Regions from separate parts of the Clostridium sp. 'deep sea' genome, predicted to be linked through region 1. Evidence: a T-box and tRNA genes for the amino acid it is inferred to sense, from the RefSeq annotation. Region 1 holds a T-box; the other holds one or more tRNA genes.

What was found. The T-box of region 1 lies ahead of IMX26_RS00905 (valine--tRNA ligase). A T-box ahead of a tRNA ligase gene usually reads a tRNA of that ligase, here a tRNA-Val.
Region 2: it encodes a tRNA-Val, which carries the amino acid that the T-box ahead of IMX26_RS00905 (valine--tRNA ligase) is inferred to sense. The anticodon was not compared.

Annotation. Positions count from the first base shown of each region.
Region 1 covers NZ_CP063353.1:172,335-186,656, forward strand. The annotation lists gene IMX26_RS00865 (glycosyl hydrolase family 8) at 1-214, shown strand, start outside; gene IMX26_RS00870 (diguanylate cyclase) at 217-1,059, shown strand; gene IMX26_RS00875 (DUF2334 domain-containing protein) at 1,049-2,701, shown strand; gene IMX26_RS00880 (glycosyltransferase) at 2,682-3,947, shown strand; gene IMX26_RS00885 (cellulose biosynthesis cyclic di-GMP-binding regulatory protein BcsB) at 3,958-6,531, shown strand; gene IMX26_RS00890 (ABC transporter ATP-binding protein) at 6,798-7,574, shown strand; gene IMX26_RS00895 (ABC transporter permease subunit) at 7,574-8,809, shown strand; gene IMX26_RS00900 (hypothetical protein) at 8,828-9,049, shown strand; gene IMX26_RS00905 (valine--tRNA ligase) at 9,137-11,536, opposite strand; T-box leader at 11,580-11,793, opposite strand; gene IMX26_RS00910 (extracellular solute-binding protein) at 12,038-13,057, shown strand; gene IMX26_RS00915 (iron ABC transporter permease) at 13,014-14,322, shown strand, end outside.
Region 2 covers NZ_CP063353.1:400,381-407,013, reverse strand. The annotation lists gene IMX26_RS01950 (EamA family transporter) at 1-462, opposite strand, end outside; gene IMX26_RS01945 (putative sporulation protein YtxC) at 537-1,409, opposite strand; tRNA gene IMX26_RS01940 (tRNA-Leu) at 1,851-1,939, opposite strand; tRNA gene IMX26_RS01935 (tRNA-Gly) at 1,949-2,023, opposite strand; tRNA gene IMX26_RS01930 (tRNA-Phe) at 2,032-2,107, opposite strand; tRNA gene IMX26_RS01925 (tRNA-Leu) at 2,133-2,221, opposite strand; tRNA gene IMX26_RS01920 (tRNA-Val) at 2,302-2,377, opposite strand; tRNA gene IMX26_RS01915 (tRNA-Leu) at 2,388-2,476, opposite strand; tRNA gene IMX26_RS01910 (tRNA-Cys) at 2,490-2,563, opposite strand; tRNA gene IMX26_RS01905 (tRNA-Gly) at 2,570-2,644, opposite strand; tRNA gene IMX26_RS01900 (tRNA-Phe) at 2,654-2,729, opposite strand; tRNA gene IMX26_RS01895 (tRNA-Asp) at 2,753-2,830, opposite strand; tRNA gene IMX26_RS01890 (tRNA-Val) at 2,837-2,912, opposite strand; gene murD (UDP-N-acetylmuramoyl-L-alanine--D-glutamate ligase) at 3,016-4,416, opposite strand; gene IMX26_RS01880 (glutamine synthetase III) at 4,652-6,633, opposite strand, start outside.

The DNA of each region.
Region 1 (14,322 bases):
CTCATATGAAAGTACAGCTGTATATGCTATTGCGATGAGGATATGTAATGAAATAAATGAAATAGAACTATATCATAACTTGGCAGCTAAAATGCTTGAATTACAAGTAAAGAATGTAAATAGCAAAGTTTATGGTGGCTTTGCAGATGAGGTATCTTTACAGGCATATTCATTTGATAATTTGCAGGCTATTCTTGCTTTGGAAGGTAGGTAGTTATGAAAAAAAGACTAATAAATGAGGTGTTTTTGATTGCCTTTATTGTAGAGTTATATTTAACCATAACCCTATTTTATGAATTTAAGACTAGTATGAATGGACAGTTATTTATTCTTATCAGTGTTATATTTACAGGTTCAACTTTAGCTTATTTATTTGGCCAAATATTTTCACTTTACTCAGCATTAATTTTTGCTGTAGGTTATGGTACATATTTGCTGTACTTAAGTTTAATGAACATAAATATAAGTTTAGGTAGCTATTTAATAATGTTTATTAGCCCATTAATATTTATTACTTTGGGTAGTTACTCAAGCTATATCAAACAGTTAAAAGTAAGTTTAACTGCCATGGAGGAAAAAGTAAATAAGTTTGTAACGGTTGATCCCTCAACTGGATTAGAGAATATAACTGCTTTTAATCTAGATTTGCAAAAGCAAATGTCCTTTGCAAAAAGATATAACAGCAACCTTTATTTGATGATTATTGAAATAAAATACTACGAAGAACTAAAGTCGTTATATAAACAAGAGGGTATTAAAGAAATAGTAAAACAGGCAGCAAAGCTCTTAAACGATACTACACGACTAGAAGATAATAAGTATAGATTGACTGATAATAGCTTTGCAATAGTATTTAGAAATATTAAAGACAGTGGTATTGAAGTCATTAAAACTAAAATAAAAAGCACTTTAAACGAAGCTAATGTTAAAAATATTAATGGAGAGACAGATATAATTCATATAGAAGTTAAACTGGGCTATCTTAAATTTAAAACCGACATTAAAAGCAGTACAGAGTATTACAATTTAACAAAGAAAGAGTTAATTTATGATGTTTAAAAGGTTTTTAGTTTTACTTCTTATGTTAAGTAGTAGTTTAGTACTAGTTTGTAATCGCACATATGCAGAGCAACCAGTTAAAAAGGTTTTACTAATCTATGACACTAAAACTGAAATAGGCTCTGCAAATGATCGTGTTTTTGCACTTAAAAATCTATTATATCATTTTAATGTGCAGGTTTTTCCTATACATGAGTCTCAAGTAACTAAACAAGATTTATTGAATAATGAGTATATTTTTGTTTTAAATAATAGTGACTATTTAAACCCCAAGCTTTACATGCAATTAAAACAAGTTAAAACAACAATTTGCTATATTGGCTTGGGACTAAAAGAGTTTAGCAAGAATTTAAACATACCAATTGTCACTAAAGGAGTAAAGTATGACTTTACAGATATTGTTTATAATAATGGTTTAGAAATAAACGATTTTAAACAAAGTTTCTCTGGGCTTTCTTACTACTATCCTATTAAGAATATTGAGGTGCAGTCTAAAGATGTAAAGGTTTATGCTGGTGTAAGTAATGGTACTGAGTTTAATCCTGTTATTATGCAATATAGTAATACATGGATTGTATCAATTTTAGATTTTTATGATGATTTATTTTTAATATTTGCAGATATTTTAAACGAAATATTTGAACAGCAATTAGTTCAAAACAACAATATATTTATAAGAATTGAAGATGTACATCCCTTTAGAGATCAACAAAAATTAAGAGAAATAGCTAACTACTTATACTTGCAAAAAGTTCCATTTATGGTGTCTTTAATACCTGCCTATAACAATAAAAATACTAACAAGCTTACCCATATTCAAGATATAGATGGTTTTGCAAATACAATAAAATATATGATAGATAAAGGTGCAAGTATTGTAATGCATGGTTACACTCATGCTGGTTATGGTGAGGTTACTGGTGAGGGCTTTGAGTTTTGGGATGGCATTAACAATACCGTTATTACTAATGTAAACGAAGCAGAATATATTGAGAATAGAATATATTTAGGCGTAAAAACTTGCGTTGACAATGAAATATACCCTTTGGCGTTTGAGCCACCTCATTACGCCATGAGTACTAGTGGCTTTCTGCAGGTAAGTCAGTATTTTTCAACATATTGTGGTCAGGTACAAGTTTCTGACACTAATTTTACAACAGTTACCTTCCCCTATGTTTTAAATAATACAGATAGTTATAAAACTGTATTGCCTGAAAACCTTGGCTATATAAATGGTTTAAAAAGCGAAGCAGTTAGCAGAATTAAAGATAAATATAGTAGTATAAGTCGAGTTAGAGGTTACTCAGCAGGCTTGTTTTATCATCCTAATATAGACATCAAATATTTAAAAGAGATAATTAACTTTTTTAAACAGCAAAATGTTAATTTTTATGACCTGAAGCAGCATGAAAATTGGGTAAGCTCAAGAGACATTAAAATAGAGTCTATTAACGGTGTCATTACTGTGAATAGTAGCTTAAACTCAAATAATATTAGTAAGTACTTTGGTTATGTAAATGTTTTACTAGTAATTATTTTATTTATAACTCTTTTAGTATTAGTAATAGTCTTATTGCGATTCAGGCAAAAAAACAAACTAAGGTTTTTAAAGGAAATAGAAGATGAAGCTAAAACTAATTGATTACCTATTTCTCTATTCGTTTACTGCAATTTGGTTATTATTAATCTTTAATGTCATACTGGCCTTAGGTGGGTATGTTTTTTATAGTAAACTATCAAAACGTAGAATCAATATACTCAAAAACTTTACAAGATACCCCTATGTGTCTATCTTAATTCCAGCTCACAACGAAGAAAAAGTTATAGCTAGAACTGTAGAGGCAATGTCAAAACAGTTTTATCCCAAAGATAGGTATGAAATAATAATTATTAATGATAACTCTCAAGACAATACTTTGCAAGTATTAGAAGCACTAAAACGTAGGCTTGTTTATTGTAATATTAAAATTATATCCACAACCAAAAAAAATGGTGGTAAAGGAAAGTCTAATGCTTTAAATATTGGTAAACTGCATGCTCAAGGAGAGTTTATTGCTGTTTATGATGCAGACAATACACCAGAGTCCTTTGCTTTAAGATACTTGGTATATGAGTTACTAAACAATGAAACTTATGGAGCTGTAATTGGCAAATTTCGAACTAGAAATAAGTATAAAAATATATTAACTAGATTCATTAATATTGAAACTCTTAGTTTTCAATGGATGGCACAAGCAGGTAGGTTTAAAATATTTAATATCTGTACTATACCAGGTACAAATTTTATTATTAGGAGTAGTGCCCTAGAAAAAATAGGGGGCTGGGACTCTAAAGCAATAGCTGAAGATACAGAAATAAGCTTTAAACTTTTCGAACAAGGTTACCGAATAGGTATGATGCCATTGGCTGTTACCTGGGAGCAGGAGCCCGAAACTCTTAATGTGTGGTTTAAACAACGCACCCGGTGGGTTAAAGGAAACATATATGTTGTGTTTAAATATCTGCCAAAAGTATTAAGCAAACAAGTAAAAAATATTGGTATTGATATATTTTATTTAGTAGCGGTTTATTTTTTATTTTTGTCATCGCTTGTATTATCAAATATTATATTTTTAGTAGGTATTTTCACCCCAGTTAAACTAAGTTTAGCAGGCAACTTCTTATTATTATGGGTCTTGGCATATATAATTTTTGTTTTGCAAATTTTAATTACCCTAGCTATGGAAAAAGGAGAAAGTAGCAAAAGTAATATATTATATGTACTAATAATATATTTTACGTATTGTCAGCTATGGATGGTGGTAGCTGGTAGAGGCATAGTATTATATCTTACTGATATGATTTTTAAAAGAGAAACAACGTGGTATAAAACAGAAAGATTTGATTAGGGAGATAAAAATGAGAACTAAAAAACTAATTATTATAATAGTTTTATTAGCTATTACTATGCCTGCTTTACAGGGATTTTCTGTTGAACAGTCAGTTTATTATGTAGAGTTAGGTTTGTATCAAAATCCAGAAAAAGCGTTAAATCAGTTTAGTAAATTATTAAATAAAAATATTGCTATTAATATAGATAGCTTTGGCGAATTTTATAGAGTTGTTAGTGGGTACTATAAAACATATAATGATGCAGTAAATGTAGCAAATGAAATGCAAAAATTAGGCATAAATAATGAGGTTAAAGCTACAAAATTAACTTTTAATAAACATCAAAGCACCAAAACCTATTATGTATTATTAAAAAGCTATGAACTAAGCGCTAACATTGCAGATGATTTTCAGTTGTTAAAATCTTATAATCAGGACTTTAAGCTAAGAAAAAAGAGTAAGATTATAGAGCTTTATGTTGATCAATTTTATAGTATTGATGAGGCTAATAATAAAGCCTTAGAGTTAAATAAGCTGGGATTTAACTGCTCTATTATTGAGGGTAATTTAAACAAACTTGTAGATTTTAGGCAGGTGCAAGAACTAAATAATGGTGAGAGCTTAATTAAAAACTTCATATTAAAAGAAGATCAAGTTTTAAAAGGTCTATATGGCAGTTATAGCATGTTTTTTTATAAAAACAAAAACTGGAGTATTATTAACAAGCCTTACTTTGATCTTAAATATCAGCGCAACCAGATTACGCAAAATCGTAACAGCACCATTACAGTACTGCTTAACAGCAAACCTGTGTATAGTGAAATCACCCAAGATACTAATAACATAAGGGTTTATTTTGAGCCAGATGAAATACTAAATGGTTATAACACCCTAACAATCAAATGTTTTAATAGAATAAGTAATTTACCATGTGAAGATGATTTAAATCCAGCAAATTGGTTAAAAGTTAAAGGCACTTCTTATGTCAATCTTAATTATTTAAACATAGATGATAAAACAAGCATTAGTGATTTCCCATACCCTTATATTATAAAAGGTGTAAATCAACCTCTAAATATGAAGCTAATGATTCCACCTAAAGCAAGTGAGGAGGAGTTATCAGCAGCCGCCATGTTTAGTGTGTTATTGGGTATGTTAGAAAATGAGTATGACAGCAACATAGATTTTGTAAAATACCACAAAGATATAAACCTAAATGATAATCTTGTTTTGATTTGTAAAAGAGAAAATTTACCAAATGAATATCAAAAATATTTTACTAATAAAGAGCTGCAGACTAGTGATAATAGCTTAATTAAAGAGATATATTCTCCATATAATGTCCATAAAAAGATATTGATTATTTTATTAGGCAATAGCCAGAGTTATGAAAAACTGCTTATAAACCTTAAAGACAGCAATGTAACTAAACAAATAATAGCTTCAAGCTATGAGGTAGGTGCAAATACGGTAACAAATGAGTTAACTGATAATATTGACTCAAAGATAAGCCTAAATAAAATGGGATATGTTAGTTCGTATGTTGAAGGACTGTTTAATCATAATCTGCAGTATGATTTTAGAGTTCCAGCTAGCTGGCAGCCAAATGGTGATGTAGAGTTAAATTTACATTTGAGGTATAGTGATATTTTAGATTTTAGTAAGTCTGTAGTAACAATACTTGTAAACGGTGTACCTATAGGTAGTAAGTCCTTAAAACAAGAAAAAGCAAATGATAATTTTATGAACTTTGTAATTACTAAAGATTCATTATCAAGCCTAGGTTCGTACAACATAAACGTTAAACTCTCTTTATACATTAAAGATACTTATTGTGAAACAAGAGAAAATAAAAATGTTTGGGCTTATATAGCAAATGATAGCTTTATTAATTTTCCATACAGTAATAACCCTAATATAACAATAAGTAAATATGAAGCTTTATTTATAGAGAATGAGAGCTTAAATAATACTAATATCATTTTACCAACTAATCCAACTACAGAGGAGATTAGCACAGCTTTAAGGGTTAGTAATTACTTGGGTAAATATACAAAGAGCATAGGAAATATAGGTGTTGTTTTAGGCAGTATTCCTAGCACCTTAAGTGGAAATAATATTGTTATTTATAATAATGAGAATGCCGGCAGTTTGGTAAAGGAAAGCAATAAATATGCTTTTGTAAAGTACAGTGAGGCTAATAAAATGTATGAGTCTACAGCAAAAATTGCTTTGCATGATACAAGCTATATGGGCTCTATACAAATACTACCATATAAAAATGAGACTAACTTACTGCTTATAAATGCTAAAAATGAGTATGGCTTAAAGCAAGTTAAAACGAACTTAATTAATAGCAAAGAATTAAGGTTAATGAATGGTGATGTTACTATAATTAATAAACAAGGTGTTATTAAAACAGCTATATATAATAAAAAACTACAGCAGTATTTAGCCAATGAATACAAAGATTATAAAGCAGAAAATAAAAATGGATTTAAGTTTAAGCTGAACTTTAGTAGTATGAAGGTTATTGTAATTACACTAAGTATTATGATTATAACGATAGCTACCTTTGTATATTTAAAAAGAAATAAATAATTCACCAAATATCTCTTAATCAGCTATTATGTTTACAAAAGTTAGATGTTTTATTATATCAAGGGGACTTTTAGCAAATGTTTATTACCCTCAACATTTGGGCATATAGTTATTGACAATACTATTCAATTATTATAATATGTATATCAGGAAGCGATATAGCGTGGTGCGATATAGTTTGATGCTGAATCTATATCGTGTTTTTTGAATGCTACCCACTTATATTGTAGTATGACAGAAAATAATAAATATACGGAGTGCGTAAAATGATTAAAGTCAATAATTTAAGCAAGGTTTATAAGCTTAGTAAAAAGCAAATGGCCAAGCTAAAGACAAAAGACCCCAAAAAAATTGCTGTAAATGGCATTAGTTTTGAGGCTCGAGAGAATGAGATTTTTGGTTTGTTAGGTCCTAATGGAGCAGGTAAAACAACAACTTTAAGATGTATTTCAACCTTAATTAAAGCAAGCTCAGGAGAAATCACAGTTCAAGGTTATGATGTAAAAAATCAATCACAAGAGGTAAGAAGAAAAATAGCCTTTTTAACCAATGAACTAAAGTTAGATGTTAACTTTACTCCAGAGTATACAATGATGTATTTTGGTAGTTTATATGGCTTAAGTAAAGAGGAAATAGAGACAAGAACTAAAATGTTATTTGAACATTTTGGAATTAATGATTTTAGTGATACCAAAATCGCTAAGCTTTCTACGGGTATGAAACAAAAGCTATCTATTGCAGTTAGTCTAGTTCATGATCCTGATGTAGTTATTTTTGATGAGCCGACTAATGGCCTAGACATTATTACAGCTAGAGCAGTTACAGATTATTTACAAAAGCTCAAAGCTGAAGGTAAGGTAGTAATTATTTCAACCCATATCATGAATGTTGCTTCTAAGCTATGTGATAGATTTGCCATTTTATTAGGTGGTAATATTCGTATTGTTGGCACGTTACAAGAAATACTTAAAGAAACAAATACAGATGATTTGGAAGATGCGTTTTTTAAGCTGTATTCTGAGAGCGTTAGGGGGGTAAGATAATGAAAAGTAATTTATGGATTGTTATAAAAAAAGAACTCAAAAGAGTTTTTGATGATAGGAGATTAGTTTTTACTACCTTTATTTTACCTGCTATTAGTATAGCTCTTATTTACTCTATTATGGGTAATATGATAGGCAAAATGAATAATGATATTGAAGAACACATACCTAGTGTATATGTTCAAAATGCACCAGCTAGTTTTACTAGCTTACTAAATGAAGATATGTTTAGTGATAAAATGACCTTAACAATAGTTCCGGGAGATGACTCTCTTGAGGGCATTAAGCAGAATATCCAAAATGGAGTAGCGGATTTATTAGTAGTTTTTGAGGATAATTTTGAGCAAAATGTTAGCAACTATAAAGTCGAAAAACAGGTTCCAGAAATTAAGACCTTTTACAATTCAAGTGAAGAATATTCACGTACTGCTCGTTATAATCTCTTTGGTTCTGTGTTTGGTACTTATGAAAACAGAATTGTTGGCGATCGGTTAGGTAATATGAAATATGTTAATGCTTTTGATGTAGATCGCAATCGTGAAGAGTCTGTAATAGTTGATGAGCAAAAAGCTACAGGTAAAGGTTTAGGTACTTTATTGCCAATGTTAATTACTATTTTCCTTTTTGCTGGAGGTATGGGTATTGGCATGGATATCATTGCAGGAGAAAAAGAACGAGGAACAATGGCAACATTGTTGGTTACTCCTGTAAAGCGTGAAACAATTGCTTTAGGTAAAATAATAGGATTAAGCATAGTTTCTTTTTTAAGTGCAATATCATCATTTATTGGAGTACTGGTTTCTTTGCCATTTTCATCAGTAATGTTTGGTGGAGCTAAAGGTGGTATAAATTTAGCAGCCTTGAATTTTTCTGGTTCTCAGTATTTACAGTTAGTTTTACTAATGCTTACTATGGTGGGTGTATTTGTGGGTTTAATATCACTAACCTCTATTATATCTAAAAATGTTAAAGAGGCTGGTACCTATATTGTTCCTGTATATATGTTAGTAATGGTGGCATCGTTTATGAATATGTTTAGTACAGGTACAGCTGTGATGTCGCAGTATGCAGTACCCATTTATGGAAGTGTAGTAGCAATTAAATCATTATTGAGTTTTGAACTAACTTGGTTAGCTTTTGGAGTAGTATGTGCAGTTAATATTGTATTTACAGCTGTTTTAGTATGGGCTATACGAAAGATGTTTAATAGTGAAAAGATAATGTTTGGAGTTTAATAATAGGGAGTGAAATAAATGAAAATGAATAAGCTGCTTTCTGGAGGTTTATTAATTACTGCTCTTGCTTTAATAAGTAAACAACTCTTTACATTACCTGAGTCAATTTATGGATTCTTGATGGGGTTAGGCATATCTCTAGAGATAGTCGGTATAATAAAGGCTAGATTTAAGGTTAATCCTTGTGCTGTAAAAAGAAATATCTTTAAACCTAAAATTAAAACTAATAACAATAACTAAAAAATGACCCCAGCAGTATATTCTTTTTTAGAAGATACTGCTGGGGTCTTTTCTTTTTACAATAAAAACAGCTATAAAAATAATATGCTATTTTATACCTATAATAAGCCTAGTCCCTTCATTTAGATAAATCTGCTGAGCGTGAGTGGTAGAATATAAATCTGGCAATACCTCCCTAAATAATGCTTTAATTTCACTAGGTATAGTTATAGTAAGACAATCTATTTTATCTTTCATGGATAAAACATTCTCAGATTTAAACTTACGAACTGCTGTTAAAACTTCCTTTAAACATTCGCCGAATAAGAGACTTTGATTATTCTCATTGTTGCTAAAATTCCACTGTAATAAATGAATAGACTTACATTGCTCATATTGCTCAAAATAAGACTTATATATCTTTTCAGTAATAAAAGGTGTAAATATGGCGTAAGACTTTAAGATAGCCAATAAAGTTAAATATACAGCTTGTTGAGCTGATTCTCTGTTTTCTGCACCATATAGTTGGGGTTTATAGAGTCGGTCTTTTACTAACTCTAAATAATTATCGCAATAATCCTTCCAAAAGAACTCATCAAGAGTATTTCTGGCTAACCCTATTTCATAATTATCTAAATAACCTGCAGCTGTGTTTAATGTCTTATTCAGTTTATCTAAAATCCATTGATCTTGTTTTAAAAGCCGAACATCTTTACCAACCTCAAAATCACCTAAATGCATTAAACTAAACTTAGCTGCATTCCATAGCTTAGTTATAAATCTCTTAGAAAGCTTTAAATCCTGCTCCGAAAAGGTTGTATCAGTACCTAATTTTGCAGATGCCGCCCAATATCTAACTGAATCAGCAGAGTGAGTGGCTATTAGAGTTTTGGGTTTATAACTAGAGTTGTTTTTAGATTTCCCTATTTTTTCACCTTTACGAGCTAAAACAAAACCACAAATCATTACATCTTTCCACGGAATAACTCCAAAATGATAATAGCTCTTTACAATGGTGTAGAAGGCCCATGTTCTTATAATTTCATGGGCTTGAGTACGCATAGACATGGGCAATAGTTTATTTACTATGCTATTTTTCTCACCCCATTTAGCATTAATGAGTGGGGTAACCGAAGAGGTGGCCCAAGTATCCAAAACCGCTGTTTCTGGAATAAAGCTAGTTGAGCCGCACTCACATGCCTCACTAGGATTAGTCTCTTGGGGATTTACAGGTAACTCTTCATTTTTGGCGATCTTTACTTTACCGCAGTTTTTACAATACCAAACAGGAAAAGGAACACCAAAATATCTTTGACGTGAGATACACCAGTTCCATTTTAGGTTGTTAACCCATGATAAATAACGAGCCTTCATATAGCTAGGGTTCCAGTTAATTTTATCTGCTATTTTAATAAACTCGTCTTTAGAGCTCATAATATCAATATACCATTGCTCAGATGGAATAATCTCTATCTCATGTGAACAACGCTCGTGTACTGATACATTATGTTTAATTTTTTCTGTTTTAATAAGTAAACCATGTTCCTCTAAAAGCTCAATGATTTTTTTACGGGCTTTTTTAACATGTAAACCACCAATAAAAGCAACATTATCAGCAATAAAACCTTTTTTAGTTATGGTTTTTTTATAGCTAAAATCGTATTTTTTAAACCACTCAAGGTCTTGTGTGTCACCAAAGGTGCAAAACATTACCATGCCAGAGCCTTTGTTGATATCCACGTCTTCATCAGCAATTATAGGAACCTCAAAACCATATAACGGAACAAGTGCTTTTTTTCCTATAAGATAGGAGTGTTTATTATCACTTGGATTAATCAATATTGCTAAACAGGAGTTTAAAAGCTCGGGTCTAGTAGTAGCAATACTTATTGCTTTGCTCTCTACCATAAACTTAACATGATTAAAGCTTGAACTTAACTCTTGAGTTTCAAGTTCGGCTTGGGCAATAGAGGTTTGACAATTAGTGCAATATAAAACTGGACTTTCCTCAATATAGGCCTTATTTTTATGGTATAAATCAATAAATGATTTTTGTGAGATACGTTGGCATTCTGGTGAAATAGTTCTGTACAATAAATTCCAATCACAACTAAAGCCTAAAGACTGCCATAATTCTTTAAACTCATTTTCATAATAATCTACTGTGTTTAAACATAGCTTAGTAAATTCACTGCGTTTTAGTTCACTAGCCTTAACTTTATGTTCATTTTCAACTAAACGTTCTGTAGGTAATCCATTGTCATCAAAGCCAAAAGGGTAAAAAACATTAAAGCCTCTCATACGTTTGTACCTAGCAATCATTTCAGCTTGTGTATAAGAGAAGATATGACCGATGTGTAGTTTACCGCTGACTGTTGGAGGAGGAGTATCTATGGAGTAAATTTCTTTGTTATTCTCATTAATATTAAACTTATAGACGTCTTCATTTTCCCAAAATTCTCTTAATGCTACTTCAGTAATCATTGGCTTATATTTCTTTTCTAACATCTTTACCACTCCTTTTTTTAGTATAAAAAAATCCTCAATCCTATAAAAGGACGAAGATATTCCGCGGTACCACCTTAATTCATAATTAAATGCACTTAATTATCCATAACGGAGAAATCCGATGAGTTCTACTACCTAAAAGGCTTCTTCTCATAGCTAAGAGACGACTTCATTAATCTCTTCATAGGATATTGCACCAAACTATCCCTCTCTAAAAATCCAAGATATAATTACTACTTCTCTTTAATAACCTATAAAAGTATTGATTTGCTAAATAATATAATATGTATTTTAAGAAATGTCAAATTTTATTTCTATATTGTTGTTATTACTAACTTATTATGGATTTAAAATAAGTATTTATTTTTAAATTAATTGAACATATGTGTAAAATATTTTCCTAAAATTATTGATTTTAATGTATTTGTGGTGTAAAATTAATTAACGATATTGATAATTATTATCAATAAATTCAATCTATATTATAGGTGGGGAGAAATAATGAAAAAAGCATTTTGTATGTTTATGGTAGTAGCAGTTTTACTTTCTTTTTCGGGGTGTAAAAATAGCGAGGTAGCTAACCAAGATAACTCAAAAATATTGGTTTATTTATCTGGTCCAGAGCAAATGTTAACCAAGCTTGAGCAAGAGTTTGAAAACGAATATGGTGATGTTTGCGACTTTTTAATTATGAGTTGTGGGCAAGTTAAAAGTAAAATCTTTACTGAAAAAGAGGCTGGTAAAATAGAGGCAGATATTGTTTGGGGATCTGACCCAGCAGTATATAATCTTTTAGATAATGAGGATTTATTTGATCCCATAGCCATTGAAGAACAAGACAAAATTCAAGATAAGTACATAGTAGAGAAAAATTATGTTTTAACTAGTGAAAGATATGTAGCTATTCTTTATAATAAAAACAAACTTAAAGACAAAGACTTAGTAACTAGTTTTGCAGATTTAGCAAAAGAAGAATATAAAAACTCATTAGTTATGGCAGATGCAAATCAGTCTGCTACTGCTTTAGGAATTGCTGCTTCTCTTTATCAAATTATGGGCAATGACATGACTTACTTCGAAAACTTAAAAAGAAATGGAGCTATGTTAACTAAATCAAATGGCCAAGTCCCATCTAAAATTATGGAGGGAGAATATGATTTAGGTATAGGCCCTCACGATTCTGTTATAAGGTTAAAGAAAAAAGCAAAAAAAGAAGAATTTTCCATGCCGGTAGAAATAGCTTGGCCAAGCGAGGGCATCATTGCTATTGATAGGCCAATGGCTATTGTTAAAAAAGATAGTAGAAGTACTGAAAAGGATGAGTTGTGTCAGAAATTTGTTAACTTTATATTATCTAAAAAGGCACAAACTATAGCCTATAATGCTGGATTTGTAAGTGTAAGAACAGATATAGAAAACAAGTATCTACCAGAAGATGCTAAAGTCTTTAATATAGACTGGGAGAAGGCTACCGAGAATGAAAGCAAGTTTAAAAAAGACTACCAAAACATTTTCAAATAATAAAGTGAATAATACAAGATTACGTTTTTCAATGAAAAACGTAATCTTGTTATTTATATTAATATTATTAATAAGCCTTGTTTTGTATCCTCTATTAGTATTAGTAATTAAAACCTTACTAATTAATGGTAAACTGAATCTTAAAAGTATCTTACAGGCCTTTGATGCGGGGGCTTTAAGATCAATTACCAATACAATAGTTTTAGCTGGCTCAGTGCTAATAACGACTTGGGTTATTGGTGGTAGTTTGGCCTTTATCGTAGTAAAAACTGACTACAAATACAAAAAACTAGTTGATTTTTTTGCTTTTTTGACCTTTACTATACCATCATATATTCTTGGTGTTTCTTGGATTCAGTTAACAAGTAAAAATGGGTATTTAGTAAGACTTGTAAAACTCTTTAATCCTAATTTTTCTATGAGTATAAAAACTTATTCATTAACTGCTTCTGTAATTGTTTTAGCTGTACATCTAGCTCCTTTAGTTTATTTTGGTATTAAAAATGCTTTAATAAGAATGGGAGACACCTTTATTAATAGTGCCAAAGTAAGTGGAATATCTAAAGTGAAAATAATTTTTACTATAGTTTTACCACTAATGTTACCAACACTAATCTCTACAGGATTATTGGTTTTTAGTAGAAGTATGGCAAATTTTGGGGTAGTGGCTCAGCTCGCTTTACCTGCTGGTAAAGAGGTTATGACAATAAGCATTTTTAGCGCATTACATAACCAAAATCTTCAGCTGGTTTGCATTTTATCTTTGTTATTAATGTTTATTTCTTTAACTATTTATCACATAATGGAGCATATTGCTAACAATAAAAAATATATTTATGATTATGCCGAAAATGTTAAGCCAACTACTATTAGCTTGGGTAAACGTAAAATACCCATTCATTTATTAATTACAAGCTACTTTAGCTTAACAATTGTGATACCTTTAGTAACTATTTTAGTTTCATCTTTTACAAAAAGATGGGGTGTTGATTTAGTACTAAAAAACTTTACATTTAATAACTATCTCAAGGTATTTAGCGGTGAAGTAGCTTTAGGTAAGGCTTTGTTAAATAGCTTGAGTTATGGAATGATTGCAAGCTTATTAGCTGTAATTTTAACTAGTTTTATACTATATATGTATAAAAACTATCAAAACAAAGCCATAAAGCTGAGCTTAACATTAGCTCAATTACCCATAGCTATTCCTAACATGATATTAGCTATAGCAGCTATTTTTGCCTGGAATAAATACCCCATAAAGTTCT
Region 2 (6,633 bases), 220 kb from region 1:
ACCAATCATTTTATAATCAAAGTGGCCACTGCTAATTCCAACTAATAATAGTATACCTACAAAAGTAAGTAATAATGCTCCCCATCGTTTTAAAGATATTTTTTCTTTAAACATAACGATTGTAATAAAAAAAGTGTATATAGGATGTAAGTAAAATAGTATAGCTGTTAATGAAACTGGCAAATATTTTAAAGCATAAAAATATGCAATTGAAGTAGAAGCATATGCTATTCCACCTTGTACAAACAATTTAGCCATATTAACAAAACCAATATTTACTTCATTTCTATGCTTAATTAAAGCATATATCCACAATAAAACAGCTGCAAAAGTAAATCTCATAGTTAATAACTCAAGCGGTGATAAACCAGCATCATAACCCAATTTACTCCAGATTCCTAAGGTCCCAAATCCAATAGATGAAACAGCAATTACCAGAAATCCTTTTTTGTCTTTTGTCACTTTTTTTTCCTCGCTCTTACATGATGTTAAAATTCCATAGATACTTTAACACACTTTTTTGGTAAAAGCGATCTTTAATTTTGAGTACATAATTTACATGAATTACATATGACTATTCTGTCTTTAAATATTCTATTTAATAGCTCAAGTAAGTCTTTACTTACATTTCCTTTATTATGAATAACTAGTTTACTTGGTGCCATTTTTATTAAAACACTTAATAACATATCGTCCATTGAGATTCCAACACTTTTCAGCTTTTGCGTTTTTGCATCCCATAATTTTTGTAATGAGTTTTCATCTTTATCATAAAGTTTAAACTGACCATCCTTTTGGAATACTACGTGTATACACGGCACTTTATTGCTTTGTAGTTGGTAGAAATATTGAAGAAGTTTAGTAAACTCCTCTTTTTCTCTACTAAGTAAAAGCTCTTGTAAAGCATTATCTGTATATTTACGTAGTTGTTCAAGATATGGTCTTAGTCTAAAGTTTATAAAGCCCTCTAGTATTAGAGTATCATTATCTGCAAAATACTCGAGCAAAGCGTATAAAACTCGATTACGTCTCAGCATATTATCTTTTTCGTTTACTGATGAAGATAAGCTTTTATGTAATTTTTTTTGTGTAAGTATAAATATTTTAGCCCTATCAGATGATGTATATTGAACATAATCTTGATTGATTATATGCCAAATAATTCTTGGCTCTAAATGTTCAATTATAATATCAGCTAAAGCACTAGCAATAAATTGACGAGCTATTTGTTGAACTTCTGAATTGGCAGCGACATCATCTAAGCTAAACCTTATCATTTCTAAGTCACGTAACGGCATCTGTTCCATTTTTAAAGGGTAATTAGTTTTAGAGTAGTTTTGTAACTTTCCCGATAAGCTTTTCCATATAGCACCAATTGGGGCACTTGTTCCAATATATGCAATATCCACGCTGCCCACTCCTTTCTACACGTACATGTATTATTGCCAGACGATTAAATACAATATTCTTAAAACGCTTATAAAAAATAAGGCGTTATAGTAATATAATGCAATATTTAAAATCCCTCTATTATAAAATAAAAAAAAAGTAGGCAAAACGTGCATATAATAGGAAAAAAAATCAAAATTAATTCCTTATTTTCATGCTAACATATTCATTATATATCATTTTTTTACTTTAATTTTTTTTAAAATTTTTGTTCATATTTTAAACTAGTTAGTAAGAAATTTAGAACAATATAAATATTCATGTTCTGTAATTAAGTCTCGAATACGAATATCTATACTTATTATAATGTTAATTAACTCATAAAGTGTACATAGCTAGCTACTTTTTAAAAATGGAAATTTTTTATTAAAAAAAACTACACATTTTCATACGTAGTTTTTTGGTGCCTGGGGTCGGACTCGAACCGACACGGTAATCACTTACCGAGGGATTTTAAGTCCCTTGCGTCTGCCAATTTCGCCACCCAGGCTTATTAAAATGGAGCGGAAGACGAGATTCGAACTCGCGACCCTCGCCTTGGCAAGGCGATGCTCTACCACTGAGCTACTTCCGCATATTACTTGGTGGCGCAGGGCGGAATCGAACCGCCGACACAGGGATTTTCAGTCCCCCGCTCTACCAACTGAGCTACCGCGCCATGTATATTAATACTATTTTTATTTTGGTGCCTGGGGTCGGACTCGAACCGACACGGTAATCACTCACCGAGGGATTTTAAGTCCCTTGCGTCTGCCAATTTCGCCACCCAGGCTTATTTTTTAGTACAATATTATTCTTTTTACTGATTTAATGCCAAAAAAAAAATCTATGTATATAGATTTGCCTACTTTATGGTGAGAACGACGTGACTTGAACACGTGACCTCTACCGTGTCAGGGTAGCGCTCTCCCAGCTGAGCTACGTCCTCCTAAAAAAGTTGGTGCCTGGGGTCGGACTCGAACCGACACGGTGATCACTCACCGAGGGATTTTAAGTCCCTTGCGTCTGCCAATTTCGCCACCCAGGCTTATTTACTTTTATGGAGGCGGCACCCAGATTCGAACTGGGGATAAAGGATTTGCAGTCCTCTGCCTTACCACTTGGCCATGCCGCCGTAAAATGGAGCGGAAGACGAGATTCGAACTCGCGACCCTCGCCTTGGCAAGGCGATGCTCTACCACTGAGCTACTTCCGCATATTTACTTGGTGGCGCAGGGCGGAATCGAACCGCCGACACAGGGATTTTCAGTCCCCCGCTCTACCAACTGAGCTACCGCGCCTTATTATGTGTGACAAAGTTATTTGGCGGAGCCGACGGGACTCGAACCCGCGACCTCCGGCGTGACAGGCCGGCATCCTAAACCGTCTAGACCACGACTCCACTATTTGGTGGGCGAAACAGGGCTCGAACCTGTGACCCCCTGCTTGTAAGGCAGGTGCTCTCCCAACTGAGCTATTCGCCCTTGCCACAGCGGCGAGATTAATTATAGCTAAATATATTTAAAATGTCAACACATGTTCCCAAATTTTTTATATTTTTTTTACACATTATGCTAGTTATTGTACCTATAATGATTGTACGTATTGTTTAAATAGATTGCCTCTTTCAACAAAGTTTTTAAACATATCAAAAGATGCACACGCTGGTGATAATAATACAACATCACCACTCTCAGCTAAATTATAGGCGGTTTTAACTGCCTCTTCTAATGATTGTGTTTTTTTAATAGTCATTTCTTTACTCTGTTTCTTTAATGCATTTACCGTAGATGTATAAATTTTGTCTGTAGTTTTACCCAATAGAACCAAAGATTTTACTCGATTAGCAACTACCTCTCCAAAGTTATCAAAAGGAACATATTTATCGGAACCACCTGCTATTAAAACAATATTATCAGTAAATGAATTTAGACCAGCTATAGCTCGAGTAGGTGAACTTGCAATGCTATCATTATAAAAGGTTATACCATTTAGTTCCTTAACATACTCAATACGATGCTCTACACCAGTAAAGCTTATGGCTACTTTTCGTATTGACTCTAACGTTGCACCAGCTGAAAATGCCAAACTTGCAGCCCCTAGTATGTTTTCAATATTATGTAAACCCACAAGTTTAACTTCATTTTGTTTACAAATAGGGTATTTACAGCTGTTCTCAATTAACGTTAGTTCACTCTCAATTAAACAGGCACCCTCACTTACAGTTTTATGTCTACTAAACATTTTTACTCTTTGCGAAACCAATTTTGCTATTAAAGAAGTCTCTGCATTGTCAAGATTCAAAACCAAAGCATGATTATTCTTTTGCCATAAATATATATTACTTTTAGCATCAACATATTCTTGATAAGATTTATGGTAATCTAAGTGATTTGGACTTAGATTTGTAATTAAAGCATATTGTGGACTTTTTTTCATTGTCATTAATTGAAAACTACTCAACTCTAATACTACTCTATCATTTTCTTGATAATCTAAAACCTCCTCAATTAGGGGTGTACCTATATTTCCGCCTAAATGAACACTATAACCACTATGTTCTAACATAAGAGCTACTAATGTTGTAGAGGTTGTTTTGCCATCGCTACCGGTTACCCCTATAATTGGAGCTTTACACAATTCAAATACTAGCTCTATTTCACTTGTAAGCGTGGCACCATTACTTACAGCATAAACAAACTGTTTTATATCTGGCCTTATACCAGGTGATCTCACTATTAAATCAAATCTTCTATCATACAAAACATCTAGGTAGTTAGAGCCACTTATTACCTCCACACCTTGTTTTTCTAGCTGAATAATACTAGAACTTAGTTGCTCTCTTTCCTTACGGTCACAAGCTGTTATTTTTGCTCCATAGTTATTTAAAAACCTAATTACAGGTATATTACTCACTCCAAGACCAACTACAGCTACAGAATAGTTTTTTAAAGCCTCAGAGCCTGTTAGCATATCTCTGGTTAACATTTAGCCACCCCTTCTATAGATACGGATGTATTTTATTATTTATTAATGAACAATTATAATTATAACAAACTAAATGAGATTGTAACAGAGGTCAAACTCAGACCAATACAAGATAGAACGAACACAAGGTTTCCCCCTACCAATCAGGCTAACATATCAAACAACCTCTCAGTTATTTAAACATCAAAAAAAGCGAACCTCGAGGGTTCGCTTTCACTTCTATGTTTATAAATATCTATAACGCAAATAAAATATCATCGTAACCTGGCCATGGCCATACTTTTTTGTCCACCATTTTTTCTAGTGTATCAACAATTTCACGTAGTTTTTCCATTTCTGGTACTACCGAGTAACGCAAAAACTCTCCCTCAGCATAATAATCATTTTTACATGTAGACTCACTTAATAGGCTACTAATTCTATCACAATTTTCTGTGAGCTTGCTGTAGTATTTGCAAATTATCTCTATCTTATTTTTTTGAATAGTTAAATAACTTTGAGTTCCCACATCACTAAGTTTTTGGTACACTGCTCCTAATTGAAAAAGATACTCATCAATAGCAGGTATGATATAACGTGTTGTTAAATCACACATAGTTAGGGCTTCTATTCTGGTTTTTTTAATATAATTCTCAACATGTATCTCGTACCGAGACTCAAGTTCATCAGCCGACAACACATTCATTTTTTCAAATAACTGCAACGATTTTTCTGCAATTAAATGTGGAACTGATTCTATAAATGAATTGATACAAGGCAAACCTCTTCTCTCTGCCTCAAGTTTCCAATCTTCAGAGTAACCATCACCATTGAATATTACTCTGCCATGTTCGTTGTAAACTTCACCAATTATTTTTATTACTTCTGCCTCTAAATTGTGGCAGTTCTCGAGTCTATCTGCAAAATCAGCAAGTATTCCAGAAACAATTGTATTAAGAACCGTACATGGTCCAGCAATAGACATAGATGATGCAACCATTCTAAACTCAAATCTATTGGCTGTAAAAGCAAATGGTGAGGTTCTATTTCTATCTGTTGTATCGTGTTCAAACTCTGGAATTGTTGTTACACCTAACTTTAGTACATTCTTCTCAGTATTGTCAACATCAACACCAGAAGCAAACTTAGCTAATATATCTGTTAGATGTTGTCCTAAAAATATTGATATAACTGCAGGGGGAGCCTCTGCAGCACCTAAGCGATAATCATTGCCTGGTGTAGAAGCAGCAAATCTCAACAGTTCAGGGTATTTGTCAACTGCTTTAATTATAGCACTTAAAAATAATAAGAATCTTAAGTTATTTTGTGGATTATCTCCTGGCTCTAGAATATTATCTCCATCACAACTTAAAGACCAGTTCACATGTTTACCAGATCCATTCATTCGAGCAAAAGGTTTTTCATGTAATAAACATACTAAATCATGTCTATTAGCAACACGGTCTAATACATCCATTACTAACTGGTTTTGATCTGTTGCAACATTAGTTGTACTAAATAAAGGAGCTAGTTCAAATTGACCTAAAGCAACTTCATTATGCTCTGTTTTAACTGCAACACCTAGCTTCCATAGCTCTTGATCTAGTTCAAACATAAAGTTATGAATTCGCTCTTTTATTGTAGCAAAATAGTGATCATCTAACTCTTGACCTTTAGGTGGCATAGCACCAAACAATGTTCTGCCTGTGTAAATTAAATCTGGTCTTTCATTATAATGTTTTTTATCTACTAAAAAATACTCTTGCTCTGCCCCTACTGTTGGAATAACTTTTTTCGCACTATCATTACCAAATAGCTTAACTATTCTTACTGCCTCTGTAGATAACGACTCCATCGACTTCAGTAATGGTGTTTTTTTATCTAAGGCATGACCATAGTATGAGCAAAAAGCTGTAGGTATACAAAGTATTCCTTCTTTTACAAATGCAGGAGATGTACAATCCCACGCTGTGTAACCCCTTGCCTCAAATGTTGACCTTATTCCACCATTAGGAAATGAAGAAGCATCTGGCTCACCTTTAATTAATTCTTTTCCTGAAAATTGTGCTAATATTCCGTCTTGGGTAGGTGTTAAAAAGGCTTCATGTTTTTGAGCAGTTAACCCTGTCATTGGCTGAAACCAGTGACAGTAATGGGTAGCTCCTCTTTCAATAGCCCAATCTTTCATTACTGTTGCAATTACATCAGCTACATGTGAATCTAAAGCAATACCGTTAT